One region of the Aeromonas sp. 25-AL00135 genome, then DNA from elsewhere that is predicted to be linked to it. Evidence: predicted binding sites of a transcription regulator. Region 1 holds the regulator's gene; each other region holds the start of a gene.
The links. Region 1 encodes LexA, which represses DNA repair genes until DNA is damaged. Its sites were predicted from a motif close to ANCTGTNTNNNNANACAGNT; they were not measured.

Region 1 (7,868 bases):
CGACGACTATCTGGCCAAGCCATTCGATGACAGGGAGCTGCTGGCCCGGGTACGCGCCATCCTGCGCCGTACCCAGAGCGCCCCGCCCCAGCGCGGCAACTCCTCCGACGAAGTGCACTTCATGGATATCGTGCTGCAACCCGGCCTGCAGCAGGCCCGCTGCGGCGAACAACTGCTGGAGCTGACCGCCACCGAGTTTGGCCTGCTGGAGTGCCTGCTGCGCAATCCCGGCCAGATCGTCAGCAAGAGCCACCTCTCCGAACAGGTGCTGGGCAAGAAGCTGGAACCCTTCGATCGGGCCATCGACATGCACCTGAGCAACCTGCGCAAGAAGCTGCCGGACCGCACCGATGGCCAGCCCCGCTTCAAAACCGTACGGGGGCGCGGTTACCTGTGGCTAGAGCAAGAATAGAGCGCATCAACTCCCTCAACGGGATCTCGACCCACATCTTCCTCTGGTTCATGCTGCTGGTGATGCTGGCCGCCGTGATCAGCCTGCCGACCCTGGATCCCCGCAACCAGATCCCGCTGCCGACCCACGAAGTCGCGCGGATGCAGAACAACGTGCAGGCTCTGCTCAACGCCGCCGAGCCGGATCAGGATTTCGATCTGGCCAAGGCGATGGACAAGATCGCCATGCTGCCGGTGGACAACGTCTACCTGCGCGACGAGAAGGGGCAGATCCAGTCCACCACCCATCCGCGCAAGTTCGTGGTGCGCTTTATGGTGGATGCTGACGACCCGGCCAATCCCATGCTGGGCAACGAGGATCGCAAGGCGATCGCCGGCCCCTTCCTGATGGAGCACCACGGCCATCGCTATCACGTCTATTTCGGCCTCAATGCCGAGAACCCCTACCTGTTCCTGTTCATACAGGTGCTGGATCACCCGATCCGCATTCTGGGCATCTCGATGCTGGTCAGCACCCCGCTCTGCCTGCTGCTCGCCTGGCGGCTGACCCGCCCCATCCTGCAGTTGCAGAAATCGGTCTCCCAACTGGCGGCCGGCAATCTGGAGGTACAGATCCCCAACCTGGGACGGGGCGACGAGATCGGCCAGCTGGCGGATAACGTCAGCCGCATGGTGGAGACACTCAAGAGCATGATCCAGAAGCAGAAACAGCTGCTTTCCGATATCTCCCACGAGCTGCGCAGCCCCCTCACCCGGATGCAACTGGCGCAGGCGCTGATCCGCCGCAAGCAGGGTGACAGCGCCGAGCTGGCGCGGATCGAATCGGAGATCGGACGGCTGGACAAGCTGATCGGCGATCTGCTGGATCTGTCGCGGGTGCAGCAGCATGTGGAGGCACCGGTGGTGCACCCGCTGGCCGACCTGCTGGAACCCATCCTCGAAGATGCCATGTTCGAAGCGAATCAGAGCGGCAAACAACTCAGACTGCCGCCGCTGCCCGCAGAGTCGATCCAGATGTGGCCAGAGCTGTTGGCCCGGGCGGTGGAGAACCCCCTGCGCAACGCCCTCAAATATGCCCGCGAGTTCATCAAGGTGGACTGGTATCGAGAGGGGCAGGAGTGGGTGATGACCATTCGAGATGACGGCCCCGGCGTGCCTGACGAGCAACAGGCGCTGCTGTTCCAACCCTTCTTCCGGGTCGATGACGCCCGCAACGCCAAAACTGGCGGCACCGGGCTGGGGCTGGCCATCGCCTCGGAGGCGATCCAGCGCCACGGCGGCACCATTGCGGCCAGCAACAATCACCCGACCGGGCTAACCATCACCATCCGCTTGCCCATCGCCTGATCCTTTTCATCCGGACGGGCGCTGGGTATGCTGGCGCCCCTTCTTGGCTTTACATCTCTTTGCAGGAGCTCGTCATGCTCGATATCGTCCTCTACCAACCGGAAATTCCGCCCAACACCGGCAATATCATCCGGCTCTGCGCCAATACCGGTTACCGGCTCCATCTGATCGAGCCGCTGGGATTTGAGTGGGATGACAAGCGGGTAAAGCGGGCGGGACTCGACTATCACGAGTTTGCCGAGGTGAAGCGCTGGCCGAGCTATGAGGCTTTTCTGGCTGCCGTGGCGCCCAAGCGGGTGTTTGCCTGCACCACCAAGGGCCGCACCGCGCACTCGGCAGCACAATATGCCCTTGGCGACGCCCTGCTGTTTGGCCCGGAGAGTCGCGGCCTGCCCATCGAGATCATCGAGAGTCTGCCATTCGAGCAGCGGCTACGCATCCCTATGGTGCCCCAGAGCCGCAGCATGAACCTCTCCAACGCGGTGTCTGTCTTTGTCTACGAGAGCTGGCGCCAGCTCGGCTACGACGGTGCCATGTAAGCGCCACCGATGATCAGTGGCGGGCGTCGAGCAGATGCCCGCTGCGCTCCAGCCGCCAGCAAGTGACCCCCAGCGACAGGCCGCGCCCCACCATCAGCGCCGCCATCGCCGCCCATAACGCGGCCACGCCCCACGACTGACAGAGCCACCAGATCGGGAAGAAGCCGCCAAAGGCGGCCATCAACATGCTGTTGCGCATCTCCCGCGCCCGGGTCGCCCCGATGAACACGCCATCCAGCAGGAAGCACCAGACCGCCAGCAAGGGCATGGCGATCAGCCAGGGAAGCTGACGATGTGCCTCCGCCACCACGGCCGGAATGTCGGTGATATAGCCGATAAGGTGGGCACCAAAGAGGGCAAACACCAGGGTAAAACCACTGGCGATGAGGGCGGCCCAGCCCAGATTGAGCACGATGGCCTCCCGCAGTTTCTGCCGATCCCGCTGACCGGTGGCTCGTCCTACCATGGCCTCCACCGCATAGGCAAAACCATCGAGCCCGTAGGAGATGAGCATCAGGAAGTTGAGCAGCACCGCATTGGCGGCCACCGCCACATCCCCCAGTCGTGCCCCTTGCAGAGTCATGAAGGCGAAGCAGAGCTGCAAACAGAGGGAGCGCAGGAAGATATCGCGGTTGAGACCGAGCAGCCGCACCATGGGCGCGAGCTGTCGCCAGCGCTGCCAGCCATCCAGCCACACCGTCGGCGCCAGTTGCCACAGCTGACGGCGTACCAGCCAGATGCCGACTGCCAGCGCACAGTAGTCCGCTATGACCGAGGCCGCCGCCACACCCCGCACCTGCCAGCCGAGCCCGAGCACAAACAGGGCGTCGAGCGCCATATTGACCAGATTGGTGAGGATCAGCATCACCATGGGGCTGCGGGCATCCTGCATCCCCAGCAGCCAGCCCATGATCACCAGATTGCAGAGCGCCGCCGGGGCGCTCCAGATCCGCACCGCCACATATTGGCCCGCATAGAGCTGCACCTCGGGCGAGCCGCCACTCAGGGCGATCAGCCGTGGCAACAGCGGGAAGAGCAACAGCAGCAGCGTCAGGCCGAGAGCAATGGCCAGCCCCAGCGCCCGCAGCAGGGTATCGAGCTGGGCACGACCATCAGCGGCGCCGTGCGCCTGCGCCGTCAGGCCGGTGGTCGACATCCGCAAGAAGCCGAGCAGCCAGAAAATGAGGTTGATCAGGGTTGCACCGACCGAAACGCCCCCCAGAAACCAGGCCTGACCGAGATGACCGATCACCCAGGTGTCCACCAGCCCCAGCAAGGGGGTGGTGATATTGGAGAAAACCATGGGCAGGGCGAGCGCAAACACAGCGCGGTGGCGAGAGGGATCTCGCCACCAGGGGGCAACAGCTGGGGTCACGCTCAGTGGCCTGCCAGCTTCAGGATGCGGGCGAAGTCAGAGAGCATGGTGGCCATCTGCACCCGGGGCACCTGACCCGGCGCCACCTGCGGGCGGAATACCGCCTGCAGCTTGCCCTTGGGATTGATGAGCACGATGGAGGCGGAGTGATCGATCAGGTAATCCTTCTCCCCCTGATTGGCGATGGAGTAGATCAGCCCCAGATTGCGCACGAACGGGAACAGCTTGTCGTGGGGAGCAGTGGCCGCCTTGAACTCGGGATTGAAGAAGGCGGTATAGGTCTTGAGACGTGGAATATCATCACGCTGGGGATCCGCCGAGATAAACACCACCTGACTGTCGGGCGCCATCTTCTTCAGTTGGTCATAGACGGAACGCATATCTGCCAGGGTGGTGGGGCAGATATCGGGGCAGAAGGTGTAGCCGACAAACAGGAAGGTCCAGTGCCCCTTCAGGTTGGCAGGAGTGAACGGCTGGTTGTCCGCATCGGTAAAGGCGAAATCATTGATGTCCCGCCCCGCCGGATAATAATCGGCCTGTTCCGGCTGCTCTGGCTGCGTGGCGTAGAACACCAGGATCAGGCAGGCTGTCAGCAGCAGAAAGAGCAGGGGATAGCGGAGCTTCATCATAACAAGAGACCCTTTCAGTTCGAGGCAGATGGCCAGCAGTGACCGGACAAGAGGGGGCATTGTACCCCAGCGAGCCGCCAAGGTGGTTCAACCTTGTGCAACGCCCTGTCAGGAGTCGACCATTTGGCATAATTAATCGCCAGTTGCGGCCATAAAAAAACCGGCCCCCTCGGGTGCCGGTTATGGATGGATTTGTTGGTCTCTTCTGCTCAGGGGCGAGCGTTACGCCCCTGCTGCAACATCTTGCCGATGGCCCGCACGCCGATGGGAATCACGGGGGCCAGCCAGCCCTCTTCCCCCTGGCGATCACCGTGACCCCGTTTGAACAGCAGCACCAGACGCACCACCTTCTCTTTCGGGCATCCCAGCCAGAGCGTCCAGTGCGAACCACGATGGTGCAGCCAGAGACCGTAAAACCAGGTCATCCGGCTACCTTTGACAAAACGGGTGATTGACGATTCCGCTGGCGCAGCCCCAGCCTCTGAATCCCATGGCGATCTTGATGCCATACCAGTCCTCCTTGACCGACAGGTCATGTTGCTTCGTCGGCCTGAACTGGGAACAGGCCCGTCACGACTATCTGCAACCATTACGAGTGGTCCCCTTTGCCCGACAAGGCTCGGGATCTCCCCACTCCCCCTTCATATCCCGTGAAGGTGTACTGCCCGATTCTCGTTGTTACCGGCCCTTCCGTACCGGCGCATTGCGATGGTCAGAGGGAGGTGCCAAGCCCTGTCTCGGCGACAGGGCACTGATCTGAGCATATATCTGAAATGGATGATTGGTAGCCGGTCGCGCAGGACAAAAATGCCGCCGCCGATGATCTGTTTGATATGACAGGGAAAGTGTGCCAGAAACAGCACGGCCTCCCGAAGGAGGCCGTGTGGCAAACGCAGTTGGCGGGGATGATTACATCCAGTCGGCGTTGCGGATCACCCCGACAGCCAGTCCTTCGATGGTGAGCTGCTGGCAGGAGAGGTCCACCTCGATGGGGGAGAGCTCTTCATTTTCCGGCAACAGCCATACCTGACTGCCCTTGCGCTGGAAGCGCTTGACGGTGACATCCTCATCGAGACGGGCGACCACCACCTGACCGTTGCGCACCTCCTGGGTCTTGTGCACCGCCAGCAGATCGCCATCCAGAATGCCGATGTTCTTCATGCTCATCCCCTGCACCCGCAGCAGAAAATCAGCGCGCGGGTGGAACAGGGCGGGATCAACCTGATAGTGGCTCTCGATATGCTCCTGAGCCAGGATAGGTTCACCGGCGGCAACCTTGCCGATGAGCGGCAGGCCGCTCTCTTCCAGCACCTCTTCCTCTTCGAGCAACAGGCGAATGCCGCGGGACGTGCCCGGCATGATCTCGATGACCCCTTTTTTGGCCAGGGCCTTCAGATGTTCTTCGGCCGCATTGGCCGACTTGAAACCAAGCTTCTGGGCAATCTCGGCACGAGTCGGCGGCATACCGGTCTCGCTCATGTTCACCTTGATCAGCTCCAGCACTTCGGCCTGGCGGGGGGTAAGGGGTTTCATAGAATTGGCACCTGTCTTTTTATACAGCACACTGGCAGTATATACAGTGCAGTGGCCAAGGCAAGGCGCAGCTGACATTTGTCGCAACCAACCCCTCATTTACTGCTGTTTTGATCCTGCGCAGCCGACTCATCGTACCTCTCGGCGACAAGGGGCTGTCGATTTGCTATGCTCACGCCGCATTTTTTTGGAGAGCAGACGCACATGTCCCTAGGACAGAAGATTTCCAGAGCCATCTTGCAATGGCCGGTCAGCGGCTTGGTCAATCACAAGAGCCTGCCGGAAAATCCCATCACAGAACTCAATCTGGATCCGGCCAGACCCATCGTCTATGCCCTGAAAACCAGTTCGATCACCGACCTGATGACCCTGCAGCAATGCTGCGAGGATCTCGGTCTGCCCGGTCCCTTCACGCCGCTGGAACTGAACGGCCAGCTGCTGCCGCGCTATGTCTGTCTGGATCGTCCGCCTCCCCTGTTTGGCAAACGCAGCAAACCGCTCCCCTTTCTGCAGGAGTTCCACCAGCTGCTGGATCTGCACAAGCAGGATCCCGAGCTGGATATCCAGGTGGTGCCCGTCACCCTGTTCTGGGGCCGCGCTCCGGGTCGGGAAGGGGAAGAAGCCTCAGGCCTCAACATCATCAGCAGCCTGGCGCCGAACCGGCTGAAGAAGGCGCTTATCGTGATCCTCAAGGGTCGCGAGAATCTGGTGCGCTTCTCGCCGCCGCTCTCCCTGCGCTACATGGCCGACAAGCACGGCACCGACGAGGCGATCGCCCACAAGCTGGCGCGAGTGGCCCGTACCCACTTCAGCCGTCAGCAGCTGGCTGCCACCGGCCCGAAACTGCCGAACCGCAACCTGCTGTTCAAGCAGCTGCTCGACTCCGCGGTGATCCAGCAGGCGATTGAAGAGGAGGCCCAGCGCGAGGGGATCAGCCTCGAGAAGGCGCAAAAGCGTGCCCATGGCTACATGGACGAGATCGCCTCCAACTTCTCCTACCGGCTGATCCGCCTGGGCGAGAGCTTCCTCGGCTGGCTGTGGAACAAGCTCTACCGCGGTTTGTCGGTCAATGGCGCCGAGAAGGTACGCCAGTTGGCGCAGGAAGGGCACGAGATCGTCTACGTTCCCTGCCACCGCAGCCACATGGACTACCTGCTGCTCTCCTACGTCATCTACCACCAGGGGATGGTGCCGCCCCATATCGCGGCAGGCATCAACCTCAACTTCTGGCCGGCGGGCCCCATCTTCCGCCACGGCGGCGCCTTCTTCATTCGCCGCACCTTCAAGGGCAACCCGCTCTACAGCACGGTATTCCGGGAATACCTCAACCTGCTGTTTGCCAAGGGTTACTCGGTAGAGTTCTTCACCGAAGGCGGTCGCTCCCGTACCGGCCGTCTGCTGCCGCCCAAGACCGGCATGCTGGCGATGACCCTGCAGGCGATGATGCGCGGGCTGGACAGGCCGGTCACTCTGGTGCCTGTCTATCTGGGCTACGAGCACGTGATGGAGGTGAACACCTACCACAACGAGCTCAAGGGGAGTCGCAAGGAGAAAGAGAGCTTCCTGCAGGTGCTCGGCATCCTGCGCAAGCTGCGCAACTACGGCCGTGGTTTCGTCAACTTCGGCGAGCCGCTGACTCTCAACAGCTACCTGAGCGAACATATCCCCGACTGGAAAAAGCACATCGGGGAAGAGGAGCGTCCGGAGTGGATGGCGGGCACCGTCAACAATCTGGCCGAACTGCTGATGACCCGCATCAACGGCGCTGCCGCGGTCAACGGCCTGACCCTGAGTGCGCTGGCGCTGCTGGCCGCCGAGCGCCACGCCCTGACCCGCGACGAATTGCAGGCCCAGCTCAACACCTATCTGGATCTGCTCAAAGCGGTGCCTTACAGCCCGCAGAGCACCATTCCGGATGAGGATGCCAAGACCCTGCTGGATCAGGCGATGGAGCTCAACAAGTTCGAGGTGAGCGAGGACAAGCTGGGGCAGATCATCAGTCTCGACCGCTATCAGGCGATCCTGCTGACCTAC
Region 2 (7,868 bases), on a different contig from region 1:
GGCAGAAGGCCGACAGCTCTTTCGCTTCGTTGGTATCCGCGGTTTCGACCCGCAGATCGCCGCAAATGGTGTAGTCACTCACCGCCTCAAGGATCGGGGAGATCCTGTCCGCGACATCCAGATCCTTCAGCTCATGGGTGACCACCAGCATCTGACGGATGAAGATGAGCTCCCGGAACGGCAGCTTGCGAGCCAGCAGGTCCGCCTGCTCCTCGTCATACAGTTCGAAGATCACATAACCGCTGTCGTCCTTGACCCGGGCGAAACCGTAGCACTGCATGTTACCGGCACGCTCGGTGATCTCTGCAGCCGCCTCTTTCTCAAAACCGGGGCGGCAATAAAGCAGCAGATTATTCATTTTTTCCTCCAAGACGACAGCCAGCCCAGCTCAGGGCCGCCCATCCCAACATAAAACAGAGGCCACCGGCCGGAGTAATCAACCCCAGCCCCTTGCTGCCAAGCAGCACCATGGCGTAAATACTGCCGGAGAATCCGATGATCCCCAGCACAAAAGCGGTGCCAGCCAGGTGGATCACCCTGCTGCGCACACCACACCAGCCCAGAACCAGCAGGGCCAATGCGTGAAAAAACTGATATTGCACGGCGGTATTGAATGCCGCCAGACGCTCGGGTGTAATGCCGGTCGCCGCCAATCCATGGGCGCCATAAGCCCCCAGCATGGTGGCCGTCAACCCGAAGAGACCGGCCAGTATCAGCCAATGTCGATGGATCTGCATCCTCACTCTCCCTCTCTCATCGCGGCTGGCAATAAAACCAACCCTATCGTGCTATCCGTGCCGGGCCACAAAATGGCTGATGGTCGCCGCTGCATGCTGCATATTCTCCTGCTCACTCACGCCACTGGTTTTACGCGGTTTGAAACCATGATCACCATCGGTCAACCAATGGACCGATACGGCGGGTGAGAAGGGGAAATCGGCCAGTTCGGCGCGACTACCGAAGGTGTCGCGCTCCCCCTGCAACAGCAGGGTTGGCACTGCAATATGCTTGAGTACCTCGCCTCGCCAGCTGTCGGGCTTGGCCGGAGGGTGGAAAGGATACCCGAGAATGAGCAATCCTGCAGCATTCATCTCACCCTTGCCTTCACGATAGAGTTCCGCCGCCATCCGCCCGCCCATCGACTTGCCCGCCAGAAACAGTCGTGGATGGGCAAACTCGCGGATCATGTCGCGCCAATAGGCTAGCAGCACAGGTGCTCTGTCCGGCGGGCGGCGCTTGCCATCCTGTGCACGCTTTGTCATGTAGGGAAAGTTGAAGCGCACCACTTCGATGTCGGGGCCAGCCAGCAGACGTGACAACTCGGCAAGAAAGGGGTGATCCATCTCCGCGCCTGCCCCGTGGGCCAGCAAAATGCGAACGGGGGCATCAATTGCCCCCTCGCGGATCACATCAGGCATCGGCGAGCCTTGCCCTGCGACGCGCCTCTTCCTGCTCCACCAGCTCCAGCATCCAGTCGCGGAAGGCAACGATCTTGCCCTGATCCGACTGTTGCTCCTGGCACACCAGATAGAAAGCATTTTTGCTCACCAGCACCTGCTCGAACGGGCAGATAAGGCGGCCGGCCTCAATCTCGGGTTGTGCCAGCACGCTGTGGCCAAGCGCCACCCCCTGGCCGTGGATCGCCGCCTGGATCACCATGGTGGAGTGGCTGAAGATGGGCCCCTGATTGACGTTAGGTGCATCGATGTCGAGCTGGCGGAACCACGCCTTCCAGTCGCGGCGGGAGGTATCGTGCAGCAGGGTATGAAGAGTCAAATCTTGCGGCGTACGCAGCGGTTTGGGCCCGGTCAGCAGCAAGGGGGAACAGACCGGGATCAGGTATTCGGTATGCAGCTTGTCCGAGCGCAGACCCGGCCAGTTTCCGCGCCCGTAGTAGATGGCCACATCCACATCGTCGGTGAGCGACCCTTCGTCGAGATCGACCGCCTTGATCCGCACGTCGATATCGGGGTGGCGCTCGCTGAACTTGACCAACCGCGGCACCAGCCACTGGATGGCGAAACTCGGCTGCAAACTGACAGTCAACGCCCCCTTGGCACTGCGGGCCAGCAGCTTGTCGGTCGCTTCCGAGATGGAGGCAAAGATGTCCTTGATATCCAGAAAATAGCCCTGCCCCTCTTCGGTCAGCAACAAGGAGCGGTTTTTGCGGCGGAACAACTTGATGCCAAGATACTCCTCCAGCGCCTTGATCTGGTGACTGATGGCAGCCTGAGTCACAAACAACTCTTCTGCTGCGCGGGTAAAGCTTAAGTGACGAGCCGCAGCTTCAAAGGCCTTGAGGGCATTGAGCGGGGGTAAACGACGAGACATGACACCAGCCGACGATGAGTTTTTCTAATGGGGCGCATTATAATTTGTCGGTTGCGGGTCGACCAGTGAATAAACATAATTCGCCCAGCAATCAGTCGTCATATGGCTCACATTTTCTACTACGTGTTGGTTTACATGTGTTTTTAGTGAGCCTTTCGACTGTGATTGTGGTGTTGTGTTTCTTCCTCTGCGGGAAGAGGGGCTCAAATCTCACCGGTTTGACCCAGTCTGTCATCTGAATGTGTTTGGCGCCTCCAGCTGGATGGCGCCTTTTTTCATCCCTTCTATACCTTGAACTGCCCCACCAGCTGCTGCTGCTTGTCCGCCAGCGCAGAGAGCTCGCGACCATTTTCGGCGGAGGTCGCCGCCTCGGCCCGGATGGTATGGCTCACATCACGAATGTTGCTGACGTTGCGGTTGATCTCGTCCGCCACCCGGCTCTGCTCCTGTGCCGCCCGGGCAATCTGCTCGTTCATCTGATGGATGGTGGAAACCGACTGGATAATCTGCTCCAGCACCTGCACCGAGAGATCCACCTTGGCGAGGGTCTCGTCAGCCTGACCATGACCATCGCGGATCGCCTTGACCACTGCACCGGTACCGGATTGCAGTTGGCTGATCAGGGTCTGGATCTCGACGATGGCATTCTGGGTGCGACCCGCCAGATTGCGCACCTCATCGGCCACCACGGCAAAGCCACGGCCCTGCTCACCGGCCCGCGCCGCTTCAATAGCCGCATTCAGCGCCAGCAAGTTGGTCTGCTCGGCAATTCCCTGGATCACGATGAGAATGTCATTGATGTTGTCGCTGTTGGCCGAGAGCCGCTCCACCACCGGCTGGGCATCGTTGATAATGGTCATCAGCTTGCGCATCGCCTCCTGGGTGTCGGCAACGACATATTTGCCCTCTTGCGCCGCGGCATCAGTGGTGTTGGCAGCCGCCACCGCCGAGCCGGCATTACCGGAGACCTGCAACGCGGTGGCGCTCAGCTCCTCAAATGCCGTCGCCACCAGATCGATCTCCTGATACTGGGCCTGCATGCCACTGCTGGTGCGCTCGGCCACTTGCGCGGCTCGCTCGGCACTGTTGCGCGTACCGGAGACGGTATCAATCACCTGACTGATGGTGGATTGCAACTTGTTGAGGAAGCTGTTGAACCACTTGGCCAGCTCGCCGATCTCGTCTTGCCGCTGGATCTCGATACGCTGGGTCAAATCCCCCTCACCACTGGCGATATCCTTAAGGCGGGCAACTACAGCGCGGATGGGTGCCACAATCTGGCGCGCCATCAACCAGATAAAACTCAGGGCAACCAGCGAGATCAGCACTCCGATCGACAGCTGCGAGACCACGCTGCGATTGGCTTCACTGGCCAGCTCATCTTGCAATTGCTGGGCCGAGGCCAGCACTACGGCCCGTGGCAATTCAATGTAGATGCCCCATTTACGGTCGGTGCCACGCATGGATACCGGGACAAAGGTCTGCAACAGGGTGCCATCGCTGCTCCAGCGAGTCAGCTCCTGACCCTGACTGAGCCAGCCTTTCAGCTCACTGGCCAGCCCCTGATACTTCTGATCCAGCCCACGCCCCATGGTCACATCGAACTCATCGGCTCCCGCCACGCGCCCCTCGTGACTGACCAGCAATATTCTGCCCTTGCCGTCATAGAGCTCCTTGTCCATGGTGCTGACCAAACTCTGCAAAGTGGCCAACGAGATATCGACCCCGACCATCCCCAGCAAGGTCCCCTGCTCCAGCAGCGGGACCGTCACCGAGGTCATCAATATCTGTTTATCACCCACATCGTCCAGATAGGGCTCCAGCAGGCAGAGGGCACGGGTGCGAATGCTGCAGCGATACCACTCGTTTTCGATGCCACCAGCCTCGGTCGGGCTCTCATCGGCCAGTACATCCTCATTCTGCACTTCCGGCTCTATCTTGCCGTTGTCGTAGGCCCAGTAACTGGAAAAACGACCCTTGTCGTTGGAACCCAGCGCCGTTGAGCCCTGATAGTTGCTGTCTTCCCCATCCAGCTGATCAGGCTCGAACACCGCATAGACACCAAGCAGATTGGTCGATGAGGCAACGGCATCGTGCAGTTGCTGATTGACGGCGCTGCGCAGCGCCTCCGAATGGACAAAGTTCTCAGCCGCATTCTTGCGCTGGAACAACACGCTCTCCGCCAGCAAACTGGCGCGGAAATAGGCCTCATCGAGATAGCTGGTCACCTTGGCCGCCTGCTCCGAGCCCATCGCCTTCATCCAGTTCTCGGCAGACTGCTGCGCCTCGTGCATGGTGGCTTGCCGCACCTGTTGTTGCATCTTGTTCGCGTTGTAAATCGAAGAGGCAACCAGAGCGGCGGCTGTCACCAACAGACAGCAACCGGCGATCAGGGTAATCCGACCCTGGACAGAAAGAGCGCTCATGCCAATATTCCTACGTCATACAGATATGGATAGATTATCGACTTTATAAACAAAAACTTAACTCTCTCACAGCAAATCCAGCGAGAGTTGATTAACTTCACCCTCTTTTGGCAAACCCACCACCAAGCCCAGCAGGCGAACCGAACGCCCTTGCGCCCGCTGTAGCCCCTCTTTGAGCAGGGGAACGAACAAGGCTGGCTGATAGCCACCCTGACTGCGATAGACGGTGGTCTGGTGGAAATCGGCAAACTTGAGCTTGATTCCCTGCCCCATCACCTGCTCGGCAGGGCACGCCAGCTGAAATCGCCGCTCCAGCTCCGGCAGCAGTTGCTGCAATACCGTCAGGCAGGCGGCTTCGTCACAAACATCGCTCGCCAGGGTGGTCTCCACCCCGATGGTTTTGCGGATCCGGTGCGCCTGCACCGGCTGTTCATCCAGCCCCCAGATCCGGGTCGTCAGCATCTCCCCCAGCTTGCCAAAACGACTGCACAGCTCTTGTGCCGACAAGGCCCGCGCATCCTCACAGGTGTAGAGCCCCTGCGCCTCCAGCCGCTCGGCGGTCTTGCGCCCCACCCCGGGCAGTTTGCCGAGGGGCAACTGGCAGACAAACTCGGCCACTTCGTCGGGACGAATGACAAACAGACCATCAGGCTTGCGCTGCTCCGAGGCGAGCTTGGCGAGAAACTTGTTGGGGGCGACCCCGGCCGAAGCGGTCAATCCCAGTTCGGTGACGATGGCTTGCCGGATCTCTTGCGCCATCAGGGTGGCGCTGCCGCCACAGCAGCGACTGTGGGTCACGTCGAGGTAAGCCTCGTCCAGCGACAGCGGTTCAACCTGATCGGTATAGCGGAGGAAAATGGCCCTGAGCTGACGAGAGATATCCTTGTACACCGCCATTCGCCCAGGGATCAGTACCAGCGGCGGGCAGAGTTTTTTCGCCAGGGCGCTCGGCATGGCGGAGCGCACCCCGAACCGACGCGCCACATAGTTGCAGGTCGAGATGACGCCGCGCCGCTCGGAGGCCCCACCGATGGCGAGCGGCACCTCCCGCAATGCCGGATTGTCCCGCATCTCCACCGCGGCAAAAAAGCAGTCCATGTCGATATGGATGATCTTGCGCATACCACTGTATAAATAAACAGACATGGCATCATCTTACCCCAAGGATAACCGCGGCTCTATCTCTCTCGTTGCGGCTAAAATAGTAGACTCCAAGGAGACCTTTACCACCACAATGACAAGGAGCTTTCGGGATGAAATATCTTTGGTTGGGACTCTGTTTGCTGCCGTTGACCGGCATCGGCAAGAACAACCCGACAGCAGAGTGCCGCTGGCTGTACGACCGGATTGAGATACTGGAACAGGCCATCAAGAAAGGGGACACACTCGGCACAGAGCAAGAGTTGTCACGCTGGCGTGAAGAGTTTCGCAAGAAGAAGTGCAAACAGTACGACTACTGAGCCGGACAAGATGGCGTGACCGACAACGGCAGATAACAAACGGGCCCCGATCAAGATGACCGGGGCCCGGTTTTCAAAGCATGGCTAGTTTGATTCAGCAACAGAGTGCGCTCAAGGCAGCACCATAGGGCCAGCCACGGCGGTAGCCACATCATCCCCACGCAGCACCCGAACCAGTTCAAGCGCAAACTCGATGGCACTGCCCGGACCCTGGCTGGTGATAAGGCGATGAGCCTCATCCCTGACGACCCGCTCATGTGACAGTTGCGATGTCGGTAGTCGGGACTGAAAGCCGGGATGACAGGTGACGATGGCATCATCCAGCAGAGCGTGATGTTGCAACACCACCACAGGGGCGGCGCAGATGGCTGCGCGCCAGCGACCAAGAGCGGCCTGCTCTTTGAGCCGTTCGATGGCCAGCGGGGTATCGCGGATCACTTCGCTGCCGGGCAAACCACCGGGTACCACGATGGCTTCAAAGTCCCGACGGGTCAGCTCGTCGATATGACAATCAGCCACCAGCTGTACCCCGCGCGATGCCTTCACCTGCCGCGATCCGGCTGGGCAACAAGAGGCCAGCACCACCTCGATGCTGGCGCGCACCAGGATATCGACAATCGCGACCGTCTCTATCTCTTCCGACCCGGGGGCCACCAGCACCAGTACACTCACGTTCGCCTCCTTGCAGCTTGCTCTGCCATGTAAAAGATCAGACGGCCTGACTCTTCTCTTTAATCGCCTGATAGAGACCCTGATTGACCGGTACGGCAATGCCATGCCGGGCAGCCTTGGCCAGCAGGAAGCCGGTGATGGCCTCAATCTCGGTCTCGCGTCCCAGCTCCATATCCTGATGCATGGAGGAGTAATTGTCAGCGGTCAGTTCCACCACTGTCATCACCCGACGCTGCAACTCCTCTGCCGTTGTTGCAACTCCTTCGGCGCACATCACATCCGCCACCTCCACACAGATCTGCTGCAGGGCATCGGCAAAACGGGGGCCAGCCAGCTCGCCGTTTTTCAGCTTGTAGAGGGCCGTCAGGGGATTGATGGCACAGTTGATGGCCAGCTTTTGCCACTGGCGTGCCACTATCTGCTCATCCCAACCCGCCTGACCCAATGCCTGCGCCAACTCATCTGCCAGTGATGCATGAGCCTTGGCTGCCTCGTTAAATGGCCCCAACCAGGTTTCCCCCTTGCCGGTATGACGGAACACAAAATGGCCCGCTTTCATGGCACCATGGCTGGTCACCCCTGCAATCACCGGGTTATGCGGAAACATCTGGACCACCTTCTCGGCAATCCCCATCCCGTTGTGCAGCAGTACGATCGGCACGCCAGCATCCAGATGGCCAACCAGTGGAGCCAGGGCGCCAACCACCTGACTGGCCTTGGTCATCACCAACAGACGCTGGATTTTTCCCGGCTGGCCGGCAAATGCACGTTCGATATTGAGCAGCTGGACATGCCCCTCCAGCGAGGTGAAATCGATCCCCGGATGGAGCGTGGACTTATGATGTTCGCGCAACAAGACACGGGTAGATTGACCGCTCTGGGTCAGCAGGGAGGCAAAAACGCCGCCGAGGGCGCCACAACCCAACAGCGACCACTTCGGAGTAACGGGTGGAATAACGGGCTGTCGGGAATTCTTTAA
Region 3 (7,868 bases), on a different contig from region 1:
ATCTCGGCAACACAAAAACAACCATAAATTAACCGAGAGAACATTATGCACACATCAGCTGTACCCTCTGCTCCATCTCGCTGGCTGGACATCAAATCAGGGATCGTCATCCTGGATGTCTTGCTACTTTGCGCCATGCTCGCCTGGCTCCCGTTTGACCCCATGGTCAACAAGGGGCTGGGCATTCTGGTCTTTATCGCCATCCTCTGGCTGACCGAAGCACTGCACGTCACCATCACCGCGCTGCTGGTGCCCTTGCTGGCTACCGTGCTCGGGGTGTTTGACATGAGCAAATCCCTCACCGATTTTGCCAACCCGATCCTGTTCCTCTTTTTTGGCGGTTTCGCCCTCGCGGCAGCCCTCTCAAAACAGGGACTGGATACCCTGATGGCAGGCAAGGTGATGCACCTGGCCAATGGTCATCTGGGTTGGGGCGTCATCCTGCTCTTTACCATCACAGCCGCCATGTCGATGTGGATCAGCAACACCGCTACCACCGCCATGATGCTGCCACTGGCGATCGGTATGCTGGCACGCCTCGATAGCAAAAAAGAGCGCGCCACCTTCGTCTTCGTATTGCTGGGGATCGCCTACAGCGCCAGTATCGGCGGCATCGGCACCCTGGTGGGTAGCCCACCCAACGCCATCGCAGCCGCCCAGATGGGGATTGGCTTCACTGACTGGATGAAATTCGGTGTTCCAGTTGTGCTGATCCTGATGCCCTGCGGCATTGCCCTGCTCTATCTGGTGACCCGCCCGCGTCTCAGCCACCGCGTCGAGATCCAGGATGTCACCATCAACTGGACCCGCGAGCGTAAAGTGACGCTGGCAATCTTCCTGACCACCGTTGTGCTCTGGATCGGATCACAACCCATCTCCAACGCCTTTGGCGGTATTCCGCAACTCGACACCCTGATTGCCATGGGCGCCATCGTGGCCATCGTGGTCAGCCGTGTCGCCAGCTGGGATGACGTCAACCAGAACACCGACTGGGGCGTGCTGATGCTGTTTGGCGGCGGTCTGACCCTGAGCGCCATTCTCAAGGCCACTGGTACCAGCGCATTCCTGGCCAGCCATCTGTCGGCCGTACTCTCCAACGCCAACATTTTTGTCGTGTTGCTTATGCTGGCCGCCTTCGTGGTGTTCCTGACCGAGCTGGTCTCCAACACCGCCACCGCCGCACTGTTGGTTCCCCTGTTTGCCGGTGTCGCCGAGGCGCTGGGTGTATCACCTGTGGTGATGTCGGTGTTGATCGCTATCGGTGCCTCCTGTGCCTTTATGCTGCCAGTCGCCACGCCGCCCAATGCCATCGTCTTTGCCAGTGGCCACATCCGCCAAAGGGAGATGATGAAAGCCGGTATGGCTCTGAACGTTGTCTTTACCGTGTTGCTCGCCCTGCTGGCCTACTTTGTTGGCGATATCCTTTGATCCAGCTTCCCCCAATAAACAAAAACCCCCGCATTGCGGGGGTTTTCTCATTTATGAATCCGATTAGCTGATGTTGCAGGCCTTCAGATCCCAGATCCGATCCACATAGTCCTGAATGGAGCGGTCGGAGTTGAACTTGCCCATGGTGGCCGAGTTGATGATGGCCTTCTTCGCCCACAGTGCCGGATCCCGATACCAGGTATCGATCAGCTTGTGTGCATCCGAGTAGGACTGGAAGTCCGCCAGGGTCAGGTAAGGGTCTCCCCCTTCCAGCAAGGAGCGCTTGATGGAAGCCAGTTCACCCGGACGACCAGGCGTGAAGTAGTCGGTATCAAACCAGTCCAGCACGGCTTTGAGCTCGGAGTTGGCATAGTAGAAGTCGTACGGGTTGTAACCGCGCGCCTTCAGCGACTTCACTTCGTCCACGTTCAGACCGAAGATGGCACAGTTTTCGGCACCCGCCTCTTCAGCGATCTCGATGTTGGCTCCATCCAGCGTCCCGATGGTGATTGCACCGTTGAGTGCCATCTTCATGTTGCCGGTACCGGATGCTTCATAACCTGCTGTAGAGATCTGCTCGGAGACATCTGCCGCCGGGATCAGCTTCTCGGCCAGACTCACGCGGTAGTTCGGCATGAACACCACTTTCAGCTTGCCCTGGATACGAGCATCGTTGTTGACCCGATCCGCCAGCTTGTTGATGGCATAGATGATGTCTTTGGCCAGCTTGTAACCGGGCGCCGCTTTGGAGCCGAAGATAAACACGCGCGGATGCATGTCATAGTCCGGGTTGGCCAGCAGACGACGATAGAGTGCCATGATGTGAATGAGGTTCAGCTGCTGGCGCTTGTACTCGTGCAGACGCTTGATCTGAACGTCAAAGATCGCCTCGGCACTGACATCGATACCTGTTTCGTCTTTGATGACCTTGACCAGCTTCTCTTTGTTGTGACGCTTGATGGTCATGAACTGCTGCTGGAACGCCTTGTCGTCGGCAAACTTCACCACGCCACGCAGTTTGTCCAGTTGCAGCGGCCACTCCTTGCCCACCACTTCGTTGTAGAGGCCAGCCAGTTCCGGGTTGCACGCCAGCAGCCAGCGACGCGGGGTCACCCCGTTGGTCACGTTGCACATTTTTTCCGGCCACAGCTCGGCATACTCGGGGAAAAGATCTTCCTTCACCAGCTTGGAGTGGATCTCGGCCACACCGTTCACTTTGGACGAACCGATCACGCACAGGTTGCCCATGCGAACCTTGCGCACATCTCCCTCTTCGATGATGGAGAGCTTGGCTTTGATAGCATCGTTGCCCGGCCACTTGGGCTCCACCAACTCGTTCAGGAAGCGGGCGTTGATCTCGTAAATCACCTCCAGATGGCGAGGCAGTACTTTCTCGAACAGGCTGACCGACCACTTCTCCAGCGCTTCCGGCAGCAGAGTGTGGTTGGTATAAGAGAAGACCTGATAGCAGATGGCCCAGGCGGCATCCCAGTTCAGATCTTCCTCGTCAACCAGCACCCGCATCAGTTCCGGGATGGCGACAGTCGGGTGAGTATCATTGAGCTGAATGGCAATTTGCGCGGCAAAGTTGCTGAAGTCACTGCCATGGACCCGCTTGTAGCGGCGCATGATGTCCTTGATGGAGCAAGCACAGAAGAAGTACTGCTGGATCAGACGCAGCTCTTTACCAGCATCGGTCTCATCGTTCGGATAGAGTACCTTGGAGATGGTCTCGGCCTGGGCTTTTTCAGCCTGGGAGTCGATATAACCACCAGCGTTGAACACATCCCAATCGAAAAACTCGGAGGCGCGGGATTCCCACAGACGCAGGATGTTGACGGTATGACCGCCAAAACCGACCACCGGAATATCCCAAGGCACCCCTTTAATCTTGCGACCGGCGTGCCATACCTTCTTCAGGCCGCCATTGTCACCAAACACGGTCTCGACGTAGCCATAGAGCGGCACTTCTTGCACCGACTCGGGACGGCAGATCTCCCAGGGGTTGCCATATTCACGCCAGGAGTCCGGACGCTCGATCTGGCGGCCATCCTGGATTTCCTGACGGAACAGACCGTGTTCGTAGTGGATACCGTAACCAACCGCCGGATAGTTCAGAGTGGCCAGCGAGTCGATAAAGCAGGCAGCCAGACGACCCAGGCCGCCGTTGCCAAGTGCCATGTCCGGCTCTTGTTCGCACAGGTCGGTCAGTTCCAGACCGAGTTCGCCCAGCGCCTCTTCGCAAGTCTTGTAGAGGGAGAGGTTGTGCAGGTTGTTGGAAGTCAATCGTCCCATCAGGAATTCAGCAGAGAGATAGTGAATCGCACGAGTATCTTTCTTGAAATGAGTCTGCTGAGTGCGGGTCAGGCGCTCGTACACCTGTTCATTGACGGCCGCCGCAGTGGCTTTCCACCACGCTTCGGGAGAGGCTTTCTGTTCGCTTGTTCCCAAGGTAGAACGCAGGTGACGCACGATACTCGCCTTGAGCTGATCTTTATCCAGTTGGAGATCCTGGTCTGTCTTCTTCTTGGTAGCCATAAACCATATTCCTTCGTTACAAATAAAATTGTTATCCCGCTTGCGGGACCGGCGCTGTTGTTATCTCAAAATATGTACCGGCGTGAGAATACTAACTAAAGCGGCAGAATTAAAAGTTAACGCAAGTCACACTTTAACCGATAAAAACAGCCTGAAAAGCTTGAAAACCCTTTCCTTTAATTGATCGCATAAAAACAAGCATTCCCTTTATTATCATAAACTTAATGAAACAATAAAAATATTCTGGCATGAATAGGTTTTCAGAGATTGCCAAGCCTTGAAAATCCCTGAAAATAGGCAGCAAGACGGCACATTGAAACCGGTTTCAATGTGCCTGAAAAATTACCGTATAAATATGAAGCAATCATTGCACCCTTAAAGATGTGCCTTGAACTGATTACTCAATGGATCGTAATGGTACCCAATCTGATCCAGACGTCCTGCCAACTGCTCTTCACTCATATCGTAATAGGCCAGCAGCTCCTCCAACCCGTCACACTCAAGCCTTAGCTTCTCATTGATGATGCCCAGCAAGATGTTGGCATCAAGATGTTGCAAGGTACTGATATCCATGGCGGCACCTCCTGTAAATGACCTGTATAACCATGGGCGGTTACGCAAGGTTTGTCCATAGTACGAAAAACACCCAACCAGCTTTATATTAAATAGTGTTTAAAAACATAACCTTACTAACGACACATGCCAACACCATCACATTTTTCAGCAAAAACACCTTGTCACTGCCACAGGATATAACTACTGTATACACATACAGCTTGGATATTCATACAGGAACCCCATATATGAACCAGCCCCTGCACTCACTGCCCTTTGCGATGAATCGTGTCATGAGCAAGCCCTGGCCCACCAGAACCGCCTGCAAAGCGGAGTTGGCTCATTATGGTGTGACTATCCAGTCTGATGATCAGTTTCTGAGCGAGCTGACAAAGCTTGGGGAGGCTCATACCGGCTGGATCTTGCTGATCGCCCCGCCGGGACGCCCCACAGTCAGCCGTCTGGAAGAGCGAGGTATCGATCCCAAGAGAGTGCTGGTGGTACATAGCCCCAAAATCAAGAACTGGCAGCAAACCCTGGAGCGCAGTCTGGGCAATGGTCACTGCGCCGCCGTATTTACCTGGCTGCCTGAGCAGATCGAGCTGGATCACGTCAAGCTGCAGCGACTGGGACAGCAATCTGGCGTACTCACCCGCTTCTTTGGCGCGAAACGGACTAACCTCGGCACACCTCTGCTGGCGTATGCAGAGCAAGATATCTATCTAAATCACTAAGTTAAAATTTGGCCATTCTTGGGCATGGCTGCAACGACAAAGCCATTGCCATCATTACTCAGTAAAATCCCAGCAAAATGAAAAGCGCCTGCATTGCTGCAGGCGCTTTTCATTGGCGGCCAAGCGGGCCATTGGGCCCATCTACGCTTTCACAGCAAGATTACTCTTCGGGACAAGGAGCCAGCATTACCCGGCGGCGACCCATCACCACCGGACGCACCAGCAGCTGTGCCAGCAAGACCCCCAGCAGGGTCAGCCCCCCCCGATCAGGTGATAGCTGGTCAACCGCTCACCCAGCAGGGTGATGGCAAGGCCAGCCGTCATCACCGGCAGCAGGTTCATAAAGATGGCGGTACGGTTGGCGCCGAGCAGGGCGATCCCCTGCATCCAGAGCCAGGGGGAGAGCGCCGAAGTGGGGATACCGGCATAGAGGATCAGCCACAGGGCCCGACCATCCGGCCACTGGCCATCCACCAGCAAAAAGAAGGGGGTCAGGATCACCACACTGCAGATCACCTGACCGTAGAGCAACGACCAGTTGTCGAGCCCCAGATCCCACTTCTTGAGCAGCACGCTGTAAAGGGCATAAGTACCGGCCGAAATCAGCATATAGACAGAGCCGATATGAATGCCTTGAGTGAACAGCCGGGTAGGATCCCCCTGCCCCAGCAAGATAGACAAGCCAAGGATGGAAAGCAGCGCCCCCAGCACAGCGCCCCAGGTGGGCCGCTCGCGCAGCAGCCAGATGCTGAACAACACGGTCAGCAGCGGCGTCAGACCCATCATCAACCCCATCTCGGTGGCACCCAGCGTTTGCGCCGCGTAGTAACCAAAAGTCTGGTTAAGCACCATGCCCAGCGAAGCCAGCATGGCGATCTGCCAAAGGCCAGCGCGCAGACGGGCACGCGCACGCCATACCCGACGGGCCAGAAACGGACTTAATACCAGCGCAGCCACCACCCAGCGCGACCAGGCCAAGGCTGCAGGAGACAAAACGCCAACCGCCAGTTTGCTGACGATGCCATTGCCAGCCCAAATGGCAATGCAGGAGAAGGGAAACAGAAAGGCAAGGGGCATGAGAGGATCCAGACCGAAGAGACAACAGCGGGCCAGTATAGGGGGCGATGGAAGAGAAACAAAGATGTGGGCCTGAACAGCCACATGGTGAACGCCAGTCGCCAGAAACAAATATGCCCGCAAAAGTGCGGGCATATCAGTGCAGAAACAGGTTCAGAAGCGCATCACGCGGCATCCATGTGCAGTCTGGAGATCAGCTCGTTGACCTCGGTGACTGTCTGGCGGTGGGGAATATCCGCCGGATTCGGCATCAGCAACAAACCGGATTGGAAATCAAACCGCCCCCGACCATGGATGTAAATCCGACCTTTAAAGAAGGTTTTGACATGCTTTGCCACCATCAGTGGCAGGTACTTCTTGAACACTCTCATCGTTTGCAACCTCTTGCAGTTGTATCCGTATGACAGCAGCTTCTGCGAATTAATTCCGTAAAGTATTTATAAAAATCCGGAAAACTCGCCCATCTCTTCCCAAAAAATTCAATCCATAACTTTTTATTAACTTTTAGCCTATTGTATGCGGCCCTTCGAGCCAGAGCAAGGCTCCTTTGCCATCGTGCCACTCGATACAGGCGATCCCCGAGGTGGCGAACATGGGTGCTCCTGCGGCCGGGCAGAGGCTTTGCACCAGATAACCCACCAGCGGCAGATGGCTGACCATCAGGATCTGGTCATGTTGCTGCGCCAAAGTGGTGAGGTAGCTGGCCACGAAAGCGGGATCACCGTAAGGGGTAATGTCGCCACTCTCTTCAACGGCTGCTGCGTCAGGCAATTCACTGCATATGGCTTGCCAGGTCTGGCGTGCCCGCAGATAGTTGCTGTGGATCACCCGATCCAGCGGGCCAATCAGCTGAGGCGCCAGCCAGCGGGCCATCTGGATAGACTCTTCAATACCCTGCTCGGTCAATGGACGCTGTTCATCTGTTTTCGCATTCATGCCAGCCTGGCCATGACGCATGATATAGATCTTCATTACAACCTCGCCCAACGGGCCTGTTTTGATAGCCGGGGGATCTTACCCCGCCACGGGTGTGGAAACAATTGCGCTACCTCTCAGAAAAGGGTTTGCCTGACGGGATAGCGGGGTCGATAATCATGTTTAAATTCAAATAAATCCAACGTGAGTCACACGCCAATGAGCCCATATGCCAGTCCCAATGACCATCGGCAATACCATTTTCTGGAGCTGGCCAACCGGCTCAGGGTCTTGTTGATTTGTGATCCCGACACCGACAAATCTGCCGCCTCGCTGGCGGTCAATACCGGCCATTTTGACGATCCCGCCGACCGGCAGGGAATGGCCCATTTTCTGGAGCACATGCTGTTTCTCGGCACCTGCACCTACCCCAAGCCTGGTGAGTACCAGCAATTTATGAGCCGTCATGGCGGCAGCAACAACGCCTGGACCGGTACCGAGTTCACCAACTTCTTCTTCGAGATCGACAACGGCTTCTTCGAAGCGGGGCTGGATCGCTTCTCCCAATTCTTTATCTGCCCCACGTTTGATCCGGAGTGGGTGGACAAGGAGCGCAACGCG

Region 2: dinB (DNA polymerase IV) is a predicted target of LexA. The motif match lies at 5,882-5,901, and genes of this name have one in related genera.
Region 3: ACW5XC_RS06435 (DUF4250 domain-containing protein) is a predicted target of LexA. The motif match lies at 4,724-4,743, and genes of this name have one in related genera.

What each region holds. Positions count from the first base shown of each region.
Region 1 covers NZ_JBSTYQ010000024.1:8,387-16,254, forward strand. Annotated here, with positions in the region: gene ACW5XC_RS18645 (response regulator) at 1-412, shown strand, start outside; gene ACW5XC_RS18650 (ATP-binding protein) at 394-1,758, shown strand; gene trmL (tRNA (uridine(34)/cytosine(34)/5-carboxymethylaminomethyluridine(34)-2'-O)-methyltransferase TrmL) at 1,833-2,297, shown strand; gene dinF (MATE family efflux transporter DinF) at 2,311-3,672, opposite strand; gene ACW5XC_RS18665 (SCO family protein) at 3,675-4,301, opposite strand; gene ACW5XC_RS18670 (hypothetical protein) at 4,511-4,726, opposite strand; gene lexA (transcriptional repressor LexA) at 5,211-5,834, opposite strand; gene plsB (glycerol-3-phosphate 1-O-acyltransferase PlsB) at 6,039-7,868, shown strand, end outside.
Region 2 covers NZ_JBSTYQ010000002.1:6,906-14,773, reverse strand. Annotated here, with positions in the region: gene rlmM (23S rRNA (cytidine(2498)-2'-O)-methyltransferase RlmM) at 1-358, opposite strand, end outside; gene ACW5XC_RS01635 (DUF423 domain-containing protein) at 351-737, opposite strand; gene ACW5XC_RS01630 (alpha/beta family hydrolase) at 789-1,418, opposite strand; gene ACW5XC_RS01625 (transcriptional regulator GcvA) at 1,411-2,331, opposite strand; gene ACW5XC_RS01620 (methyl-accepting chemotaxis protein) at 2,616-4,757, opposite strand; gene dinB (DNA polymerase IV) at 4,824-5,879, opposite strand; gene ACW5XC_RS01610 (hypothetical protein) at 6,011-6,217, shown strand; gene ACW5XC_RS01605 (DJ-1 family glyoxalase III) at 6,329-6,889, opposite strand; gene ACW5XC_RS01600 (ketopantoate reductase family protein) at 6,927-7,868, opposite strand, start outside.
Region 3 covers NZ_JBSTYQ010000005.1:204,651-212,518, reverse strand. Annotated here, with positions in the region: gene ACW5XC_RS06445 (SLC13 family permease) at 46-1,428, shown strand; gene ACW5XC_RS06440 (glycogen/starch/alpha-glucan phosphorylase) at 1,492-3,966, opposite strand; gene ACW5XC_RS06435 (DUF4250 domain-containing protein) at 4,342-4,539, opposite strand; gene ACW5XC_RS06430 (cell division inhibitor) at 4,770-5,255, shown strand; partial or broken gene ACW5XC_RS06425 (DMT family transporter) at 5,416-6,332, opposite strand; gene ACW5XC_RS06420 (DUF1107 domain-containing protein) at 6,497-6,703, opposite strand; gene sixA (phosphohistidine phosphatase SixA) at 6,837-7,304, opposite strand; gene ACW5XC_RS06410 (insulinase family protein) at 7,467-7,868, shown strand, end outside.